Regions from separate parts of the Arthrobacter sp. Y3223065 genome, predicted to be linked through region 2. Evidence: riboswitches for the same ligand, from Rfam matches in the RefSeq annotation. Region 2 holds a riboswitch; the other holds the start of a gene.
What was found. A riboswitch is a leader RNA that binds a small molecule or an ion and turns the genes downstream of it on or off. The one in region 2 is predicted to bind S-adenosylmethionine.

Region 1 (9,400 bases), on a different contig from region 2:
ATCCACGAAAGCCTTCGGCCCGTAGGCGGCAACCTTTTCCACGTAACCGGCGGCGTCGATGTCCACCAGCTTGGCCAGCTCCCGCGCGGAGTCCTCGACGGCCGATTTGTCCAGGCCTGTCTTGTCGATGCCGACGATTTTGACCGGACGGTTCTTGACGATCGCCTTCCCCTCGGCGTCGAGGATCTGGCCGCGCTGCGGCTCCTCGGTAGACAGCACCAGCCGCTCGCCCTCGGCAAGCGAGGGCTCCAGGATTTGGGGCGTCCACCGGACCTGCCAGGCGTCCTCGGCGTAGTGCAGGTCCGCCCTCGTGGTGTAGCTCCAGCCCTGCTCCGCATCCGGCACCGGCCAGTCATAGGAAAGGGTGGCCCGGAAGAGGTTGGATTCGACCTCTTCGACGCCGGTCACGGTGACGTCGGGCTCCCACGGGCCCATGCCCTCGGTCAGCCCGGCCAGTTGTTCCTGCACCTGGGCGCCGGTGGCATCGGCGAAGGGTACCTTCGACACGTCGTTGGCCGCCAGCGCTTCCGCCAGCGCCTGGGCGGTCGGATCCGGCGACTCCCGCTCCGGAGCGCAGGCAGCCACCGCTACCGTCAGCAGCAGGGCCATGATGAGTGCAAGTGCGCGCCGAAGCAATTCTTCTCCCGGATCCGAGGGTGTCCTGTTAGAACCTATAAGCGGCCAGCAGCGATGTCGAGCCGGGCGGCGCGGGCCGGATGGTGCTTGAATGGGTTCGTCGGGACGTCGGCCCTGGAGCCGGCAAACAGGACAGTAAGGACACCATGACCGCATCCGCTCCCCCAGGTTCCCGCCGTGCCGCGGTGATCTGGAACCCGTCCAAAAAGTTCAACTTTGACCTGGTGGCGCTGGTCGAGGGCCTGTGCGCCGAAACCGGCTGGCAGCCGCCGCTCTGGCTCGAGACCACGCTCGAGGATCCGGGCGCCGGCCAGGCACACCAGGCGATGGAAGCAGGGGTCGACCTGGTGATCGCCGCCGGTGGCGACGGGACGGTGCGCCGGGTGGCCGGCCGCCTGGCGGCAACGGACATGCCGCTGGGCGTGATCCCTTTGGGCACCGGCAACCTGCTGGCCCGCAACCTGGACCTGCCTGTTGACGACCCGGAGACCGCTGCCGGCATCGCCCTGGCCGGCCGGGACCGGCGGATCGACGTCGTCCGGGCCACCGTGGACAAATCGGGCGGCGATTCCGTGTTCCTGGTCATGGCCGGTCTCGGCTTTGACGCTGCCGTCATCGGCGGCACCGACGACGGCCTCAAGGACCGTATTGGGTGGCTGGCGTACGTGGAAGCCGGCCTGCGCAACCTTCCGGGCAAGCCGGTCCGTGCCACGCTCACCATAGACGGCGGGAAGCCCATGACCTTGCGAATGCGCAGCGTGATGGGCGGCAACTGCGGCAAGATCCAGGGCGGATTCGAGATGTTCCCCGGCGCGCAGCTCGACGACGGCCTGCTGGACATCATGACCATCTCCCCGCGCGGCCGGCTGGGCTGGCTCGGCGTGCTGGCCGGGCTCGCCAAACGCGGCCGGAGCGTGGATCCCTCGGTTGACTACTATCAGTGCAAGCACGTGGAGATCCACGCCGGCAGGCCCCAGGAGATGCAGCTGGACGGCGACCATATCGGCATGGGTTCCCGTTTGATGATGCGCGTCGATCCCGGCGCACTCGTGGTGCGGGTGGCTGCGGAATAGAAGCATAACGACGCCGGTGCACGCTTCGGGGGTGCGGCTGCTCACATTGCCGACACAGTTCGGAACATATCTTGAGGTGCCCGTTGTTGTACGTGCTAGCGTTCAGCGTTTGCCGGTCACCCGCCGGTTGGCTTTTCGTCCCACACCACAAGGGGTTTTCCACCATGATTCGTCGTCGTTTGTCCGTCCTCGGTGCCGCCGCAGCAGCCGCTTTGGTGCTGGCCGGCTGCAGCACGTCCTCGCCGTCGGAGTCGGAGCCGGCGACCTCTGCCGCCGCGACCACGCTGCAGGAGATCCAGGACGCAGGCGTGATCACCGTGGGGACCGAGGGGACCTACCGTCCGTTCAGCTTCCACGAGAACGGCACCGGCGACCTGACCGGTTACGACGTCGAGATCGTCACCGCGGTGGCGGAAAAGCTCGGCGTCGACGTCCAGTTTGAAGAGACCCAGTGGGACGCCATCTTCGCAGGGCTGGAGGCGGGGCGTTTCGACGTGATCGCCAACCAGGTTTCGATCAACGAAGACCGCCTGGCCACCTACGACTTCTCGGATCCGTACACGGTCAGCACCGGCGTCGTCGTCGTGAAGTCGGACAACAACGACATTTCCTCGCTGGCGGATCTGGAGGGCAAAACCTCCGCCCAGTCGCTGACCAGCAACTTCTACAAACTGGCCAAGTCCGCCGGCGCCAAAGTTGAGGCCGTGGAGGGCTGGGCGCAGGCGGTTTCGCTGCTGGAGCAGGGCCGCGTGGACGCCACCGTCAACGACAAGCTGACCTACCTGGATTACCAGGCCACCAACAACAACCAGAACATCAAGGTAGCCGCCGAAACGGACGAGGAGACGCAGAGCGCCTTCGCCTTCCAGAAGGGCAGCGACGACCTGGTGGAGGCCTTTAACACGGCGCTGGAGGAGCTGCGCGCCGACGGCACGCTGGCGGAGATCTCCGAGAAGTACTTCGGCGCGGACGTCACCAAGTAGAGGGGTCTGGGTCTAAAGGGAGACGCTAACGTAACCGTATGGACATCGACTGGGAGCTCGTCGGCAATTCGCTCTGGCCTATCGTCCAGGGCGGGCTGACCGGCACCATCCCCCTCACTCTGGCCAGTTTCGCCATCGGCCTGGCGCTGGCGCTTGTCGTTGCCCTCATGCGGTTGAGCCGCAACCGGCTCCTGTCCGGCATTGCCCGCGCCTACGTGTCGGTGATCCGCGGCACCCCGCTGCTGGTCCAGCTGTTTGTGATCTTCTACGGCCTCCCGTCGATCGGCGTGGTGCTCGACCCGTGGCCGAGCGCGATCATCGCGTTCTCCCTGAACGTGGGCGGTTATGCGGCCGAAATCATCCGCGCCGCGATCCTGTCCGTTCCCAAGGGTCAGTGGGAAGCCGGCCACACCATCGGCATGGCCGGCACCACCACCCTGCGCAGGATCATCCTGCCGCAGGCTGCGCGCGTGTCGGTACCGCCGCTGTCCAATACCTTCATCTCGCTGGTCAAGGACACGTCCCTCGCCTCGCTGATCCTGGTGACCGAGGCGTTCCGTGCGGCGCAGGAGATTGCGGCGTTCAGCCAGGAGTTCATGCTGCTCTACATAGAGGCCGCGGTTGTCTACTGGGTGTTCTGCCTGGTCCTGTCAGCCGGGCAGTCCCGACTGGAGAAGAGGTTGGAACGCTATGTCGCCCACTGACGTCCCTGCCGCCCCCGCGCCGCAGCCCGGCGCCGCAGCCGGGCCCGTGCTCTCCGTGGAGGGGCTGCGCAAGTCCTTCGGCAGCAACCAGGTGCTCAAGTCCATCGACCTGTCCGTCCAGACGGGCGGGGTGCTGGCCCTGATCGGACCCTCCGGATCGGGCAAAACCACCGTGCTGCGGTGCCTGAACGGCTTGGAAACCCCCGACGGCGGCAGGGTCGCCTTTTCCGGCGGCCCAGCCGTGGACTTCGGTTCGCCGGTGAACCGGAAACAGATTGCCGCCCTGCGTGACCGCAGCGCCATGGTGTTCCAGCACTACAACCTGTTTCCGCACATGACCGTGCTGCAGAACATCATCGAGGGCCCGGTCCAGGTCCAGAAGCGGCCCAAGGCCGAAGCCGTGCGCGAGGCCAGGTCGTTGCTGGACCGCGTCGGGCTGTCCGGCAAGGAAGACCAGTACCCGCATCAGCTCTCCGGCGGGCAGCAGCAGCGGGTCGGCATTGTCCGGGCCCTGGCGCTCAAACCCTCGCTGCTGTTGTTCGACGAACCCACGTCGGCGCTGGATCCCGAGCTGGTGGGCGATGTGCTGCACGTCATCAAGGAACTGGCCGACGAAGGCTGGACCATGGCCCTGGTGACCCACGAGCTGGCCTTCGCCCGTGAGGTGGCCAGCGAAGTGGTGTTCATGGACGGCGGCGTGGTGGTGGAACGCGGGCACCCCGAACAGGTGCTGCGCGAACCGAAGGAAGAGCGCACCCGGCAGTTCGTCCACCGGCTGCTGAACCCGTTCTAACGCCACGCCCCATCCAAAATTCATCTGATGTCCATTGGGATGGCAGAATGTAAACTTCCATGCACCGTTCCGCATGGCAGGCTCGTTCCGGCCGGAAGCTTCCAACCCGCGTTTTCTCCTCTGCGGAAACCTCCGGCCACGAAAGGCAGAACCATGGCCACTTCCTTGGCTACCAAGTCCTTGACGGCACAGACGGCTTCCGAGGCGCACGATCTTCTCAATGCCGCGGTCGAAGAGTTGCAAGAGATCGCGGCCCTCGACGGCGACTGCGGCATCTTGGTCACGCGCACCGGCCCCGGACAGTTCACCGTGGAGTTGAGCGACGACGTGCCCTACGGCATCACCCAGGAATCCCATCTGTACTAAGCCGCTGGCGGGCCGGCCTTGTTTTGTGACGCCGGCAGGACCTCCGAAATGAAGCAACGGCCGGCCCCGGTGGGATAATTTCGCCCATGGCTCCAGCAATTGCGTACCAAGGTGAACCCGGCTCGAACTCCCATATGGCCTGCCTGGAAGTGCGCCCCGGTTGGGAAGCGGTGCCCTGTGCCAGCTTCGAGGACGCCTTCGCCGCCGTCACGGGCGGCGAGGCGGAACTGGCCATGATTCCCATCGACAATTCGATCGCCGGCCGGGTGGCGGACATCCACGCGCTGTTGCCCAAGACCACCCTGCAGATCGTCGAAGAGTTTTTCCTGCCCATCCGCTTCAGCCTGCTGGGCATACGCGGGGCCACGGTGGAGCAGGCCCGCGAAGTGCACAGCCACATCCACGCGCTGGGCCAGTGCCGTAAACTCATCCGCCGGCTCGGCCTGATTCCGGTGATCGCCGGCGACACCGCCGGCTCCGCACGCGAGGTCGCGGAGTGGAACGACCCGACCAAGGTCTCGCTGGCGCCGCCGATGGCCGCCGAGCTCTACGGCCTGGAAGTGTTCGCGGAAAAGGTCGAAGACGATCCGACGAACACCACCCGGTTCGTGGTGCTGGCCGACCGCCGGCCGGTCCCGTCCCGCGAGGAGCTGCCCGGTCCGGCCGTGACCAGCTTCGTCTTCCGGGTGCGGAACGTGCCGTCGGCGCTGTACAAGGCGCTGGGCGGATTCGCCACCAACGGCATCAACATGACCCGGCTGGAGAGCTACATGGTGGGCGGCGAGTTTGCCGCCACCATGTTCATGGTGGACGTCGAAGGCCACCCGGACGACCAGGCCATGGTCCACGCCTTCGAGGAACTGGACTTCTTCACCACGGAGATCCGCCTTCTGGGCGTCTATCCGGCGCATCCGTTCCGCCAACAGACCGTGCGCCCGGACGGCGTCGCCCGGTAGCAGTGGGGCAACAGCCGTCGGGCAGCCTCGAGTAAACCGCGGCATTTGACGAACTGTTACCGGCGTTTGACCCAGGCCCTTCCCCGCTCTTAGCGTGGAGACGAATCAAGAGCGCCAACTACACAGCCCTGGCTGGTTGGCCGGCAACCCTCTACCGTAGCGGGGTGCTCCAGGTGATGATTCGGCCCGCCGGGTATGTCGGCAGGCAAGTACGCGTATCCTCCCGCAGCAGCTCGGCAGCAGCGGATGCGCCCAAGCCCCAAGGACGCCATGTCGCTACACAATGACCTGACACCAAACACGTTGCGCTCCGCCTTCGGCCGCTTCCCCTCAGGAATCGCGGCGCTATGCGCGATCGTCGACGGCGAGCCCCAGGGCATCGTCGCCTCCTCGTTCACCGTCGGCGTCTCCCTCGAGCCGCCGCTGGTGATGTTCGCCGTGCAAAACACCTCCCGGACCTGGCCGGTGGTCCGCCGGGCCGACCGGATCGGCGTCTCGGTGCTCGGCACCGGGCACGACGGCGTCTGCCGCCAGATCGCGTCCAAGAACGGTGACCGCTTTGCCGGCCTCGGCCTGCACGGCACAGACGACGGCGCGCTGTTCCTGCACGACGCGGCGCTGTGGCTGGACTGCTCGGTGCACCAGGAGGTCCCGGCCGGGGACCACCACGTCGTGCTGCTGCAGGTGCACGGCCTGTCCACGCACGACGGCACCCACGAGCCCCTGGTCTTCCACGATTCCGGGTTCCGCCGGCTGGAACAGCCGGCCTTCGTCTAGGACGAACGTTACCGCGACGGCGGCAGCGGCCAGCTAGGGCAGAGGCCTGCCTCGGGCAGCCACCCACAGGGAGTACCACTCCTGGCGGGTCATCGCCGTTCCGACCGCCTCCGCCTGGGCACAGGCCCGGATCCGGTCCGGGCTGCTGGTACCGACGACCGGCCGGATGCCTGAGGGATGCCGCAGCAGCCAGCCCAGCACCACGGCTTCCGGCGGGCAGCCCTTGTCCCGGGCAAGTTCCGTGACCAGGGCAGTGGCCGAATGATCCGCCGGGAGTGAGGCGTCCGCCCGTGAGGAAGCATCCGTTGTCGCAGCCCCCTCTGCCGCCCGGACGTGATTCTGCGCGATCCCGTCGGCGGGCGTTCCCGCGCCGGCCGCCGCCCCGGCCAGGCCTGCCGCACGCCCGCTGTAGCGGCCCTGGGCCAGCGCGCCCCAGGCCTGCAGTTCCACCCCGTTGGCGGCGCAGTATTCCAAGGTGCCGTGCGGGAAGTTGGTGCCCGTCCCGTCCGGGTGGTTCACCAGCACGCCGGACTCCAGCCAGTCGCGTCGGTACAGGCTCATTTCCAGCTGGTTTACCGCCAGCGGCTCATCCAGCGCCGACTGCAGCCAGCGCATCTGGTCGCCGGACATGTTCGAGACACCAAGACGGCGGACCTTCCCGGCCATCCGGAGCTCGTTGAACGCCGCGGCGATCTCTTCGGCCGGCGCCAGCGGATCCGGCCGGTGGATCAGCAGCGTGTCCAGGTGATCGGTGTGCAGCCGGCGCAGGCTTTCGTCGGTGCGGGCCAGGATGGCTTCGCGCGAGGAGTCGTATTGCCCGACCAGGCCGGGTATCGGCAGCCGGATACCGTATTTGCCCTGCAACCTGATCGAATCGCGCAGCTCGGGACGTTCCGCCAGCACCCGCCCGAACGCAGCCTCGGCCTTGCCGTGGGCGTAGATGTCGGCGTGGTCGAACGTCGTGATCCCTGCCTCCAGTGCCGCAGCGACGGCCGCGTGCGCGGCCGCAACGTCAGCCGCTTCCAGCGGCCCGCTCCCCCAGCCGCCGCCCAAACCCATGCACCCGAAAATGAGCCGGGATCCGGCGTCGTCCATTGGTAGTTCCCCCTTCGCTGGGCAGGTTCCCAGCGTACGACGGCGGTGCCCCGGAAGCAGCGGGAGGGTGCCGCCACACGTTGCCCGTGCCCCAGGAGCATTCCGATCTGGACGAAGCAACGGCGCCTACCAATGCGCCGTACCCACCCCGAACCGCCTTGCGAGGCTGTCTCCTACGAGGGATGCGCGGTGCCGATGACCTGATCGTTTCGTTCCAAATTGTTTAATGTGCTCCTTCGGGTTAGGTTAGCCTCACCTTTTTACACGCGGCCTCGCCGCTTCCTCCAGGAGTACCTTTTATGCACCGACCCAAGCTTCTTGCTGGCTGCGTCGCCTTCGCCGTGCCCATGTTGGCCATCTCCGGCTGCGGCGTATTGGGAATAGGTAAAGCGCCCGCCGATCTGCAGATCTATTCCGCGCGGCACTATGACCTGGAGGGGGCTTTCGCCCAGTTCACCGATGAAACCGGAATCTCCGTTGAGTTCATCACCGGTGACGACGCGGAGCTGCTTGAGCGGGTTAAGGCTGAGGGAAGCGATACCCCGGCTGACGTGTTCATGACCGTGGACGCCGGAAACCTCTGGAATGCAGCGCGTCAGGACGTGCTGGCGCCGATCCGCTCGGAAAAGCTGGAGGAGGCGGTCCCGAAGGACCTGCGCGACCCCGAGGGGCAGTGGTTCGGACTGGCCATGAGAGCCAGAACCATCACCTACAACCCGGAAAATGTCGATCCCTCGGAATTTGACGCGCAGGACAGCTACGCGGGCTTGGCCGATCCACAGTGGAAGGGCCGGCTCTGCATGCGCGATGCGACCTCGTCCTACACCCAGTCCCTGGTCGCCAGCCTCATCGATCTTCACGGGCGGGCCAAGGCCCTGGAAATCGTCCAGGGTTGGGTGGCCAACGACGTGGAGATCATGAGCAACGACGTCCTCCTGCTCGAAGCCATCGACGCCGGGGCCTGCGACGTGGGAATCAACAACCACTACTACCTGGCCCGCACCCTGGAGAAGGACCCCGATCTGTCCGTCGACCTGTTCTGGGCCAGCCAGGAGGGGGCGGGCGCGCACGTAAACATTTCCGGTGCCGGGGTCGTGGCTGATTCAGATAATGCGGCGGAGGCCCAGCGGCTCATTGAGTGGCTGGCCACCACGGGACAGAACGCGTTCGTGGACGCCAACCACGAGTTTCCCGTCAACCCGTCGGTCAAACCTGAGCCGGTGATAGCTGCCTTCGGAGACTTCAACCGCATGCCGTTGAACGCCGAAGCCTACGGTGATCTCAACGCCGAGGCTACCGCGGTACTTGCCGAGGCCGGCTACAAGTGAGTGAATCAGCCGTTCTGGCTGATGCAGGGGTTCCCGGACAGCACCGGCGCCCTTTGACCGGACACGGCCGCCGGCTGTGGTCGGCGGTCGTGTTGGTCACTGCGGCGCTGGTGGCTACGCCCGTCGTCGCCGTGGTCCTGGACGGACTGGGGGGCCTGACCAACGGCACCCTGCCGCGCGACCTGGGCGGGATGGTCCTGACCACCCTTTTGCTGATGGCAGGAGTCGGGGCGGGCACGCTGCTGATCGGCGGGGGGCTGGCGTGGCTGGTCACCGCCTACGATTTTCCGCTCCGAAACGTGCTTCTGTGGGCCCTGGTGCTGCCGCTGGCCATGCCTGCCTACATCCTGGGCTTTGTGTTCCTCTCCACCTTCGACGTCGGCGGCCCGGTGCAAGAGATGCTGCGGGCAGTACTCGGCCCGGGTGCATGGCTGCCCCAGGTGCGGTCCCTGCCCGGGGCCGTCATTGTCATGTCCCTGACTCTCTACCCGTACGTCTACCTCCTGGCGCGGGCCGCGCTCGTTGAACAGAGCGCGGCCACATACGATGCCGCCCGCACCCTGGGTGCCAGCCGCACCCGCACGTTTTGGCGGGTGCTGGCGCCGATGGCCAGGCCATCGCTTGCCGCCGCCCTGGCACTGGTGATGATGGAAACCCTGACGGACTTTGCAACCGTTCAGTACTTCAAT
Region 2 (9,400 bases):
GCAGGTAGATGAAGGGCAGGCCGGCGCCGTTGCCGCTGGCAATGGCCAGCGGGACGGTTCCGCCGATGACGCCCAGCGGCGAGGCGGCGGCCAGCACGATGAGCACGATGCTGGCGACACCCAGCCGGCCGGAGAGCCGCGGAGCGCCGGCAGCGCCGGCCGCGGCTTCGGGAGCCGCGAGTGTTGGGTTTTTGGTGGCGACAGACATGGTGTGTGTTCTTCCTAGACGGCCGCGGAACGGACGGCGGGGTTGACTGGCGGGCGGCCGGCGTCGGCATTGGCCTCGCCGATGGTCCACACGAATGGGGGTTCCGTGGCGTTGACTTCCCAGTTGCCGACGATCCGGGACTTGTAAATGAAAGGGTTGTGCGTCGCCACGGTGCGGGCGTTGCGCCAGTGCCGGTCCAGCGCCTTGTCCGTGCTGGTGGAGGAAGCACCGAGCGCGTTGAAGAGGGCGCCCGCGGCGTCCGGAACCAGGGCGCTGAGCACTATCTGCGCCCGGCCCGATTCCAGTTCGACGTCGATGTTGGCCGACTTTTCGGCGTCGGCATCCAGGCGCCGAGCCTCGAAAGCCCTGTCCAGGCTGCGGGCCACACTCAGGGTCGTCGCCGTCGCGGCGTAGGATTTGGCGCTGATTTCGCCGACCACTTGCAGGACTTGCGCGTCGTGCCGGACCAGCGGGGCGTTTCCGTGGCCGAACACCCGCGTGCGGTCCCGCACGTTGTCCGCGGCGTCGGCGATGGCGGCCCGGGCGATGCCGGCCAGGGTGACCAGCAGGATGTGCTGGTAGAGCGCCGTCTGGTATGGGAAGCGGTCGGCGAAGGCTGAAACGTTAGCCGGATCCACAACCGCGTCGGTAAATACGGTGGTGCCGCTGCCGGTCAGCCGCTGGCCGAAACCGTCCCAGTCGTCAAAGGTTTCCACGCCCGGCGTCTTGGTGGAGATGATCACCGAGACATCGGAGCCGTCCTGGCGCTTGGCGGTGACATCGATCCAGTCGGCGAAGATGGTGCCGGTGGTGTAGAACTTGCGGCCGTTCAGCAGCAGCCTGCCGCCGGACTCGGACAGCACGGTGGCGGTTCCGCCGGCACCCGGTTCGGTCCAGGCGTTGCCGGCCAGCTCGCCGGAGGCGAAGCGCCGCAGCCAGGCGCTTCGGTCCGAGGTGCGGCCGTGGTGGTATAGGTTCTCCTCCACCAAGGCAATGTGCGATCGCAGCGCCTGCGGAATATTGCTGTCTGCGGTGCCCAGCTCGATCAGGAGTTGGGTGAACTCTTCCCAGTCCAGCCCGTCGCCTCCGAACTCGGCCGGAATCCGGGCGGCGCCGAAGCCGGCTTCCTTCAGCCAGCCGATCTGTTCATACGGCAGCTCCCGGGTGAGCTCGCGGCTCAACGCCCCGGCGGCGATGCGCGCGAAGATCGGACGGTACTTGGCGGCTGCGGCGTCGAAGGCCGTGGCGATGTCGTCAATAGTTTCAGTCATGCTGGTTCTCCTGGAGGTTCTGTCACGAGGGCGGAGTGATGGGGCCTGCGGTCGGCGGGCAATCGTGATCGGGCCCGCGGTCGGCGGGCAATCGTGATGGGCCCGCCGTAAGCGGGCAGTAACGGAATGGCAGCGTTAGGCGCGGCTCAGGTGTAGAGCGAAATCGGCTGGACGTCGCCGAGCAGGTAGTTGGCGCCGACCTCGACCTTCTTGTAGTCGACCGGGTCGTGCAGCGTGTGCGTGCGGATGTTGCGCCAGAAAATGTCCAGCCCAACCTCGGATTTCGCGGAGGACGAGCCGGTAGTCTCGAAGATACGGTTCGCCACGTCGACACCCACCTCGGTGGACACGACCTTGAGCCGCGCGATCTTGATCGCGATGTCCGCCCGGGATTCCGCGGTCAGCTGCGCGCCGACGGCGATGACCGCGTCGAACCTTGCATTCGTCCGATCTGCCAGGGCTTCCACCGCGGCAACCCGCGAAGCCAGCTCGCCGTAGACCCGCTGGGTCAGCGGATCCTGGGCATAGGTCTCCTTCGTGCTGAGGAACCAGGAGTTCCTGCGCGCCAGCGTGATCCGGCGTCCGCGGTCCAGCGCCCCCTGCGCGATGCCCAGGTAGAGGTTGCCGAAGGCCAGCTGGATGTACGGGGTGACGAGTGTGGAGAAAGGCTCGTCCCCTACCTCGCCGATGATGTCCGCGGCGGTGACCTGCACGCCGTCGTACTTCACCGAACCACTGGCCGAGAGGCGCTGGCCGAGCGCATCCCAGTCCCCGAGGTATCCGATCCCCGTCCGGTCATGCTCCAGCGCGAGGGCCAGGAACTTGCCCTGCTCCGGTCCGGCCGCGATCACGGCGTTGACCAGGATGGCGTCACCGACGGAAGCGCCGGCGGAGAAGTGCTTGATGCCATTCAGCCGGTAGCCGTCGCCGTCGGGAATCAGTTCCAGATTCGGGTCCACGGGGTTCACGGAGTCACCCCAGGACCAGCGGCCCAGCGCGGAGCGGCGGAGCAGGCGTTCCTGGATCTGCACATCACCATAGAAGACGACGGCGCCCAGGTTCGCGTAGTGGTAGCCGAGAATTTGCGCGATCGACGCGTCGGTGCGGGCAAGGATGCGCACGGCGTGCAGCGCGCTTTCCCAGTGCCCGCCCTCGCCGCCCCATTCGGCCGGGATGATCAGGTTGAGCAGCCCGGAGTTGCGCAGCAGCTCCACCTCGGCGTGCGGTTCGGCATTGCGGCGGTCGCGCTCCAGCACGTCCGGCGCCAGTGCGGCGGCAACGCCTTCGGCTATCTGCTGCCAGTGGGCCAGTTCTTCGGCGGTAGCCTGCCCGGCCCACGGAGATCGGTCGGTTTGCGGGTTGATTTCTGTCACGACGGCGGTCATGTTCGCTCCTCAAGGCGGGGCTCCCGCCTGCCGGCGGCGCAGCAACCATCACGGTTGGGGACGCAGCTTGGCGGGGGCCGTACTTGCCGGGCACGGTGTTGTGCGCGGCCGGATCCTCATCTGGGGCACCCCGCTACGGGAGAGGGTTGCCGCCCAACCAGCCAGAGCTTGTCGTTGGGACTCTTGATCTCGGAGTTGAGTATGCCGGGTCCGATCCGGCGCCGGGAAGCACGTGACAGGCCGTGACGTCCCGGGGCGTAATGTTACGGGCGCCTCATCATGTGACGGCGGCGATGCCCGGCGGGCGGAATGTTGAGGGCTGCCGGACGGACGCCGCGGGCTAGAGGCCGAAGCGCGGGGCCTCTATTGCCGGGCAGGTATCCATGACTACGTCCAGGCCGGCCGCCTTGGCCCGGTCCGCGGCGGCTTCGTCGACCACGCCCAGCTGGAGCCACACCGCTTTGGCACCGACTTCGATGGCCTGGTCCACCACCGGTCCGACCTTCTGCGAGTTCACGAAGCAGTCCACCACGTCGATCTCGCCGGGAATGTCCGCGAGCTTTTGGTAACCGGTCAGGCCCAGGACGTCGTCGCCTTTCAGGTTGACGGGAATGACTTCCATGTCCAGTTGGTCCATCAGGTACCGGGAGATGCGCATGGCCACCCGGTGCGGGTTCGTGGATAGGCCGACGACGGCCCAGCGGCCAGGGGTTTCCAGCAGCCGCCGGACGACTTCAGGGTCATTCTGGTGTGCCATGGCTCGACCCTACCCGCGACTCTTCTGCACCGGAACCGCCCGCGCACTGCCGCCTCACCGAGAGGCAGATAACCCCATCTCGGGCGGCTCCAAGGCCATCCGGCAGCTCTGGGGCCCTCCGTGCACTCAGTGACTAACGAGCCAGCTGCCCGGGGGCAGAAGTTCCGGCCGCGCCGGACGCCCCGGAAGCGGTGCCGGCCTGCTCGGAGATCCAACGTCCCACCAGCTCCAGCAGCTCGGCGTCCACAGGCTCGCGGATCTGGCGCTTGTAGTCGGAGAGGGTCGGAGCCTTCGGGTCGCGGCGCAGCAGATGCGACAGGTCGTCGATCTTCCGCGTGGTCACCGGGCCGGGAACGGTGGCCGCGATGATGTCCAGGTCTGCCGGGTCCACCTGCACGTCCTTGGCACCCGTGATGGCCAGCACCGGCAGCTGCAAGCGCCCCAGGTACGGAACGGGGTCGAAGTCAATGAACTCGCGATGCCAGAGCGCGTTGATTTTACGGCCCTGCATGCGCACCACGTCCTCGGTGGTGGTCCGAAGTTTTTCCACCGACTTCGCCTGGATCTTGACCAGGTCCTGGCGGAAGAGCTTCAGCAGCAAGCGCGGGAATGCGGGCAGCGAGTCGCTGATCTGGGCTGTCTGCCACCTGCCTGTCTCAAAGCCGGTCTGTGCCGAGGCCGAAAGCAGCACCGCACCGTCCACCCGCGTGCCGGGATCTGCCGCCACGGCCGCTGCGTGGTAGCTGCCTTCGCTGTGGCCGACCAGGAACACCGGCAGGTCCCCTGTCTTTTGCGTGACCATCCATCGCAGGGCGGCAGCGGCGTCGTCGCTGTTCTGACGGAAACCGGCCGTCCAGAAGGTTCCATCCGAGGCGCCGGTGCCGCGCTTGTCGTAGCGCAGCGAAGCGATCCCGTGGTTGGCCAGCGCGTTTGCCAGGTCACGGCTGATGCCCAACGGCATCCGTTTATGGTTGGCATTGCGGTCGATCGGTCCCGAACCGGGCAGGATCAGCGCCACGGCACGGACCGTTCCTGCCGGCTCGGCCCAGGTTCCCGCCAACTGCACGGTCCCGGAGGGGAAGCGGACCTCTTCTTCCGTGACCGATTGCCCGGCGGGCAGGCCGGCGGCGGCACGGATTCGGGCCGCAACGTCCTCCGCATCGGGAAGCGACACAACGACTCGGGCGTACTTTTGCCCGTCCAGGTCAAGCTGCACTGCCGGGGTGCCGCGGCGGGCGACGGCGAGGGTCTTGCCTCGGCCGCGCCACGTTCCCACCCGAGTCCGTCTCGGGATTGCAAGCCCGGGAGCCCGCAGGCCGCGGACGCCGTCGAACGCGTCCGCGAGCACCCGGACTGAGGTCACCGCAGACAGCGGGAAACTTTGGTCGCCGAGCAGCCCCGCAACCTTTTCAAACCGGTCCAACTCCAGCAGAACCTCCTCCTTGTTCTCCACCACTATCGCCGCCACTGCGCCTCCCTTCGGGTCGTTTATTGCTCGTGTCTTGGCCGTTCGAGCCCGGCTTCGGTAGCCGGACAGTACGATTATTATCAGTTGTGGAAACAATGTCAACTGTGAGAATGTAGAGCCATGTCCTCCTCAGCGAGCGCCGACCTGATCCTGCACCCGGTACGCCTGCGAATTGTGCAGACGCTGCTGGGCAACCGCGAGCTGACCACGGCGGAGATCTCCGCCGAACTCCCCGACATCCCCACGGCCACGCTTTACCGGCACATCGGCACGCTCTCCAAGGCCGGCGTGCTGGCGGTTGCCCAGGAAAGGCCGGTACGCGGCACCACCGAACGCACCTTCCGGCTGGATGTGGCCAAGAGTTCAGTGGCCGAGGACGATCTGGCCTCCATGACCGCCGAGGATCACCGGCGCGGCTTCATGGCCTTCACGGCCGGGCTGCTGGAGGCCTTCGACCAGTACATCGCCCGGGAGAATCCGGATTTCCTGCGCGACGGGGCCGGTTACCGGCAGACCGCCCTCTGGATGACGGACGAAGAGTTCGAGGAATTCACCTTCGCCATCAGGGCTGCCGCACAGAAGGTGGCGGCGAACGGCCCGGAAGAGGGGCGGCACCGCCGCTTATTCTCCACTGTCCTCATCCCGGCGGATCCGCCTGCCTGACTGCCCTCCCGGAATGGGTGTCCGGCCCGGAGCGGCGTCCATGGATAGCGGGGACGCGGCTGTTTCCCCCTGCTGGTTCCCCCGGCGAGCGGATCGCGCGTCTGTTACGGCAGATTATCGTTGCGTTTGTTACGAGTCATTATTACGGGCAGTTTGCCGCGAGTCCCGCGCGTGCCGTTTAGTTGGTGGTGACCATCCCGAGCGGCCGAGAGACCTGGATCGACGACGCCGCAGCAACCCTGGTCACCGGAAGCCCACCCAGACTGCCGGTGATAACGAGGTGACAAGCCACGGGTACGGCCGGCGGAAGCCGGGCCGCACGGCTTGATCCGTAGGGTGCTACTGCCAGGATCGATGGAGTGATCCCATGACTGCAGTACTGTCGTCGTCCCGCCACGCGGCTCCCGCTTCCGCTGCACCCGCAGCCCGTTCCGACTCAGCCCTGGCCGTTTCCTTCCGCGGCCTGAACCGCACCTTCGGCGCCGGAGCCCAGGCGCACACCGTGCTGCGCGACGTGAATTTCGATGTCCGGCCCGGCGAGGTGCTGGCCATCCTGGGCCCGTCCGGCTGCGGCAAGTCCACCTTGCTGCGCGCCACCGCCGGTCTCGACGCGCCCAGCGCCGGCACCGTGGAAATCGACGGCACGCCGGTCCAGGGCATCGACTCCCGCTGCGCCGTCGCGTTCCAGGAACCGCGGCTGCTGCCGTGGCACACCCTGCAGGCCAACGTGGCCATCGGCCTGCCCAAGAGCTGCAGTGCCAAGCAGGGCAAGTCCAAGGTCGCCCGGCTGCTGGAACTGGTCGGCCTGGCCACCTTCGCCAAGCACCGGCCGCGCGAGGTCTCCGGCGGCATGGCCCAGCGGGCCTCCCTGGCCCGGGCGCTGGCCCGCAACCCGGGCGTGCTGCTGCTGGACGAACCGTTCGGCGCTCTGGACGCGCTGACCCGGATCAAGATGCAGGATTTGCTGCTCGATATCCACGCGGCTGAACCCACCACCGTGCTGCTGGTGACCCACGACGTGGACGAAGCCCTGCAACTGGCGGACAGGATCATCGTGCTCGGCAAGGAAGAAGGCCGCGAGGACGACGGCGCCACGATCGTGCGCACCGTCGATGTCCCCCGCGCCCGTCCGCGGGACCGCGGATCGGTCGAGCTGGCCCGAATGCGCCGCTCGCTGCTCGAAAGCCTCGGCGTCGACGGCCATTAGGGCCGCCGTCACCCCTCATTAAGCCAAGCAATTCCCGGGCCGTACGCGCCCAACATCATCCGTCGCGGAATTTCTCCTGTTCCGCACACCGTTCAAAGGAACCACCATGTCTCTTGCCAGCCGTTTCTCCCGCCGCCCGCTCCTGGGCGCAGCCGCCGTTGCCGCCACCGCCTCGCTGGCCCTGACCGGCTGCGTTGCCGGTGAGGATTCCGAAGCCACCGCCGCCCAGGGCACCGGCGATGGCGTGCTCAACATCGACTTCGCCACCTACAACCCGCTGAGCCTGATCATCAAGGAAAAGGGCTGGCTGGAGGCCACCCTGGCCGACGACGGGGTCGAGGTGAACTGGCTGCAGTCGGCCGGTTCCAACAAGGCCAACGAGGCGCTGCGCTCTGGAGCGGTCGACGTCGGATCCACCGCCGGTTCCGCGGCGCTGCTGGCCCGCGCCAACGGCTCGCCGATCAAGACCATCAGCCTCTACTCGCAGCCGGAATGGTCGGCCCTCGTGGCGCTGCCCGACTCCGGCATCGAGTCCGTCCAGGATCTCAAGGGCAAGTCGGTGGCCGCCACCAAGGGCACCGACCCCTACTTCTTCCTGCTGCAGTCCCTGGAAGAAGCCGGCCTCTCCGCCGAGGACGTGACCGTGCAGAACCTGCAGCACGCCGACGGCCTGACCGCCCTGCAGCAGGGCTCCGTGGACGCCTGGTCGGGCCTGGATCCGATCATGGCCGGAGCCGAGCAGGACGGCGCCGAACTGTTCTACCGGAACCTGGACTTCAATACGTACGGTTTCCTGAACGCCACGGAGTCCTTCCTCGAGGAGGAACCGGAGCTGGCGCAGGCCGTGGTGAACGCCTACGAGAAGGCCCGCGCCTGGGCCGCCGAGAACCCCGAGGAAACCGCGCAGATCCTGGCCGATGTTGCCGGCCTGGACCTCGAGGTCGCCACCAAGGTGATCGCCGAGCGCAGCAACCTGGACGTGGAGGCTGCCCCGGGCGAGAAGCAGCGCGCCGTGCTGGAGAAGGTCGGCCCGGCGTTCGTCGAGACCGGCGACGTGAAGAGCCAGGCCGACATCGACGAAGCCCTCGCCACCCTGCTCGACGACTCGCTGGTGAAGAAGGCCGACCCGTCGGCCATCAAGGAATCCTGATGACGCACATCGGCAACCCCGGCGCATCCGGCAACAGCGTTTACCCGGCCAGCCAGGAAGGCCTCGCGGCCGCCGGCGTCCTCAAGACCGCGGGCGCGCCCAGGCCGGATCAGGACGGCCCCTCACCGGAGTCCCCGGCCAACGGATGGTCCCCGACCGGGGTGCTCGGCAACGGCTGGGCCCGCCTGCTCCTTGGCCTGCTGCTGCCCGCCGCCCTGCTCGCAGCCTGGCAGTGGAGCACCTCCGCCGGCCTGTTCAGCTCGGTCCAGCTGCCGGCACCGGGTGCGGTCATCGACGCCGCGGTCGACCTGATCCAGCGCGGCGAACTGGCCCAGCACGTGGCCATCTCCACCCAGCGCGTGCTGCTCGGCTTCGCCTTCGGCGCCGCCCTCGGCCTGGTCTTCGGCGCGTTGATCGGGCTGTCCAAGGTGGCCGATGTGCTGCTCTCCCCCACCATCGGGGCGCTGCGTGCGGTGCCGTCGCTGGCGTGGGTGCCGCTGCTGATCCTGTGGATGAAGATCGGCGAGGACTCCAAGGTCACGCTGATCCTGATCGGCGCGTTCTTCCCGGTGTTCACGACGGTCTCGCTGGCGCTGCGCCACGTGGACAAGAACCTGGTGGAGGCCGGCCGCGCCTTCGGGCTGAAGGGCGTGAAGCTGCTGACCACCGTGCAACTGCCGGCCGTGGTGCCCGCCGTGTTCTCCGGACTGCGGCTGGCCCTGGCGCAGGCGTGGCTGTTCCTGGTGGCGGCGGAACTGATCGCCTCATCCATGGGCCTGGGCTTCCTGTTGACGGATTCGCAGAACAACGGCCGCACCGACCGGCTGCTGCTGGCCATCGTCCTGTTGGCCATCATCGGCAAGATCACCGACGCGCTCCTGGGAGTTGCGGAGAAATGGGCAGTCAAGAGATGGGCATAGAAGTAGCCGAAACCGCCGGCGGTCGCCGCACCGCCGGAAGCACCGCCGTCGTACACGAAGAGGGCCTGGCGCCGTACCGCGACCAGGTGACCGACTGGCCGGAGCCGCAGACCGAGGCCGAGCGGATTGCCTTCTGGGAACGCGCGGCGGCCCGGCTTGAGTGGGCCGAGCCGTGGCACACCGCGCACTCCGCCACCCCGGTGGACACCGCGGCGCGGCGGGGACCGGAGCTGCGCTGGTTCGACGGCGGCAGGCTGAACGCCGCGGTCAACTGCGCCGACCGGCACGTTGCCGCCGGCCGGGGCGACAAGGTGGCACTGCACTTCGAAGGCGAGCCCGGCGACCGCCGCACCGTGACCTACCGCGAGCTG

Region 1: linked by a shared signal. The riboswitch ahead of AC5RUK_RS04960 (flavin reductase family protein) and the one ahead of AC5RUK_RS10520 (acyl-CoA dehydrogenase family protein) in region 2 are both predicted to bind S-adenosylmethionine.

Annotation. Positions count from the first base shown of each region.
Region 1 is NZ_JBNHGC010000002.1:16,467-25,866, reverse strand. Features, by position in the region: gene AC5RUK_RS04995 (penicillin-binding transpeptidase domain-containing protein) at 1-609, opposite strand, end outside; gene AC5RUK_RS04990 (diacylglycerol/lipid kinase family protein) at 783-1,709, shown strand; gene AC5RUK_RS04985 (amino acid ABC transporter substrate-binding protein) at 1,874-2,692, shown strand; gene AC5RUK_RS04980 (amino acid ABC transporter permease) at 2,737-3,396, shown strand; gene AC5RUK_RS04975 (amino acid ABC transporter ATP-binding protein) at 3,383-4,189, shown strand; gene AC5RUK_RS04970 (hypothetical protein) at 4,343-4,555, shown strand; gene AC5RUK_RS04965 (prephenate dehydratase) at 4,642-5,511, shown strand; SAM riboswitch class IV at 5,615-5,729, shown strand; gene AC5RUK_RS04960 (flavin reductase family protein) at 5,782-6,288, shown strand; gene AC5RUK_RS04955 (aldo/keto reductase) at 6,322-7,383, opposite strand; gene AC5RUK_RS04950 (extracellular solute-binding protein) at 7,683-8,711, shown strand; gene AC5RUK_RS04945 (ABC transporter permease) at 8,708-9,400, shown strand, end outside.
Region 2 is NZ_JBNHGC010000003.1:414,584-423,983, forward strand. Features, by position in the region: gene AC5RUK_RS10510 (APC family permease) at 1-208, opposite strand, end outside; gene AC5RUK_RS10515 (acyl-CoA dehydrogenase family protein) at 223-1,479, opposite strand; gene AC5RUK_RS10520 (acyl-CoA dehydrogenase family protein) at 1,626-2,864, opposite strand; SAM riboswitch class IV at 2,939-3,053, opposite strand; gene AC5RUK_RS10525 (CoA-binding protein) at 3,205-3,621, opposite strand; gene AC5RUK_RS10530 (alpha/beta hydrolase) at 3,755-5,089, opposite strand; gene AC5RUK_RS10535 (helix-turn-helix domain-containing protein) at 5,210-5,752, shown strand; gene AC5RUK_RS10540 (ABC transporter ATP-binding protein) at 6,120-6,959, shown strand; gene AC5RUK_RS10545 (aliphatic sulfonate ABC transporter substrate-binding protein) at 7,066-8,109, shown strand; gene AC5RUK_RS10550 (ABC transporter permease) at 8,109-9,029, shown strand; gene acs (acetate--CoA ligase) at 9,020-9,400, shown strand, end outside.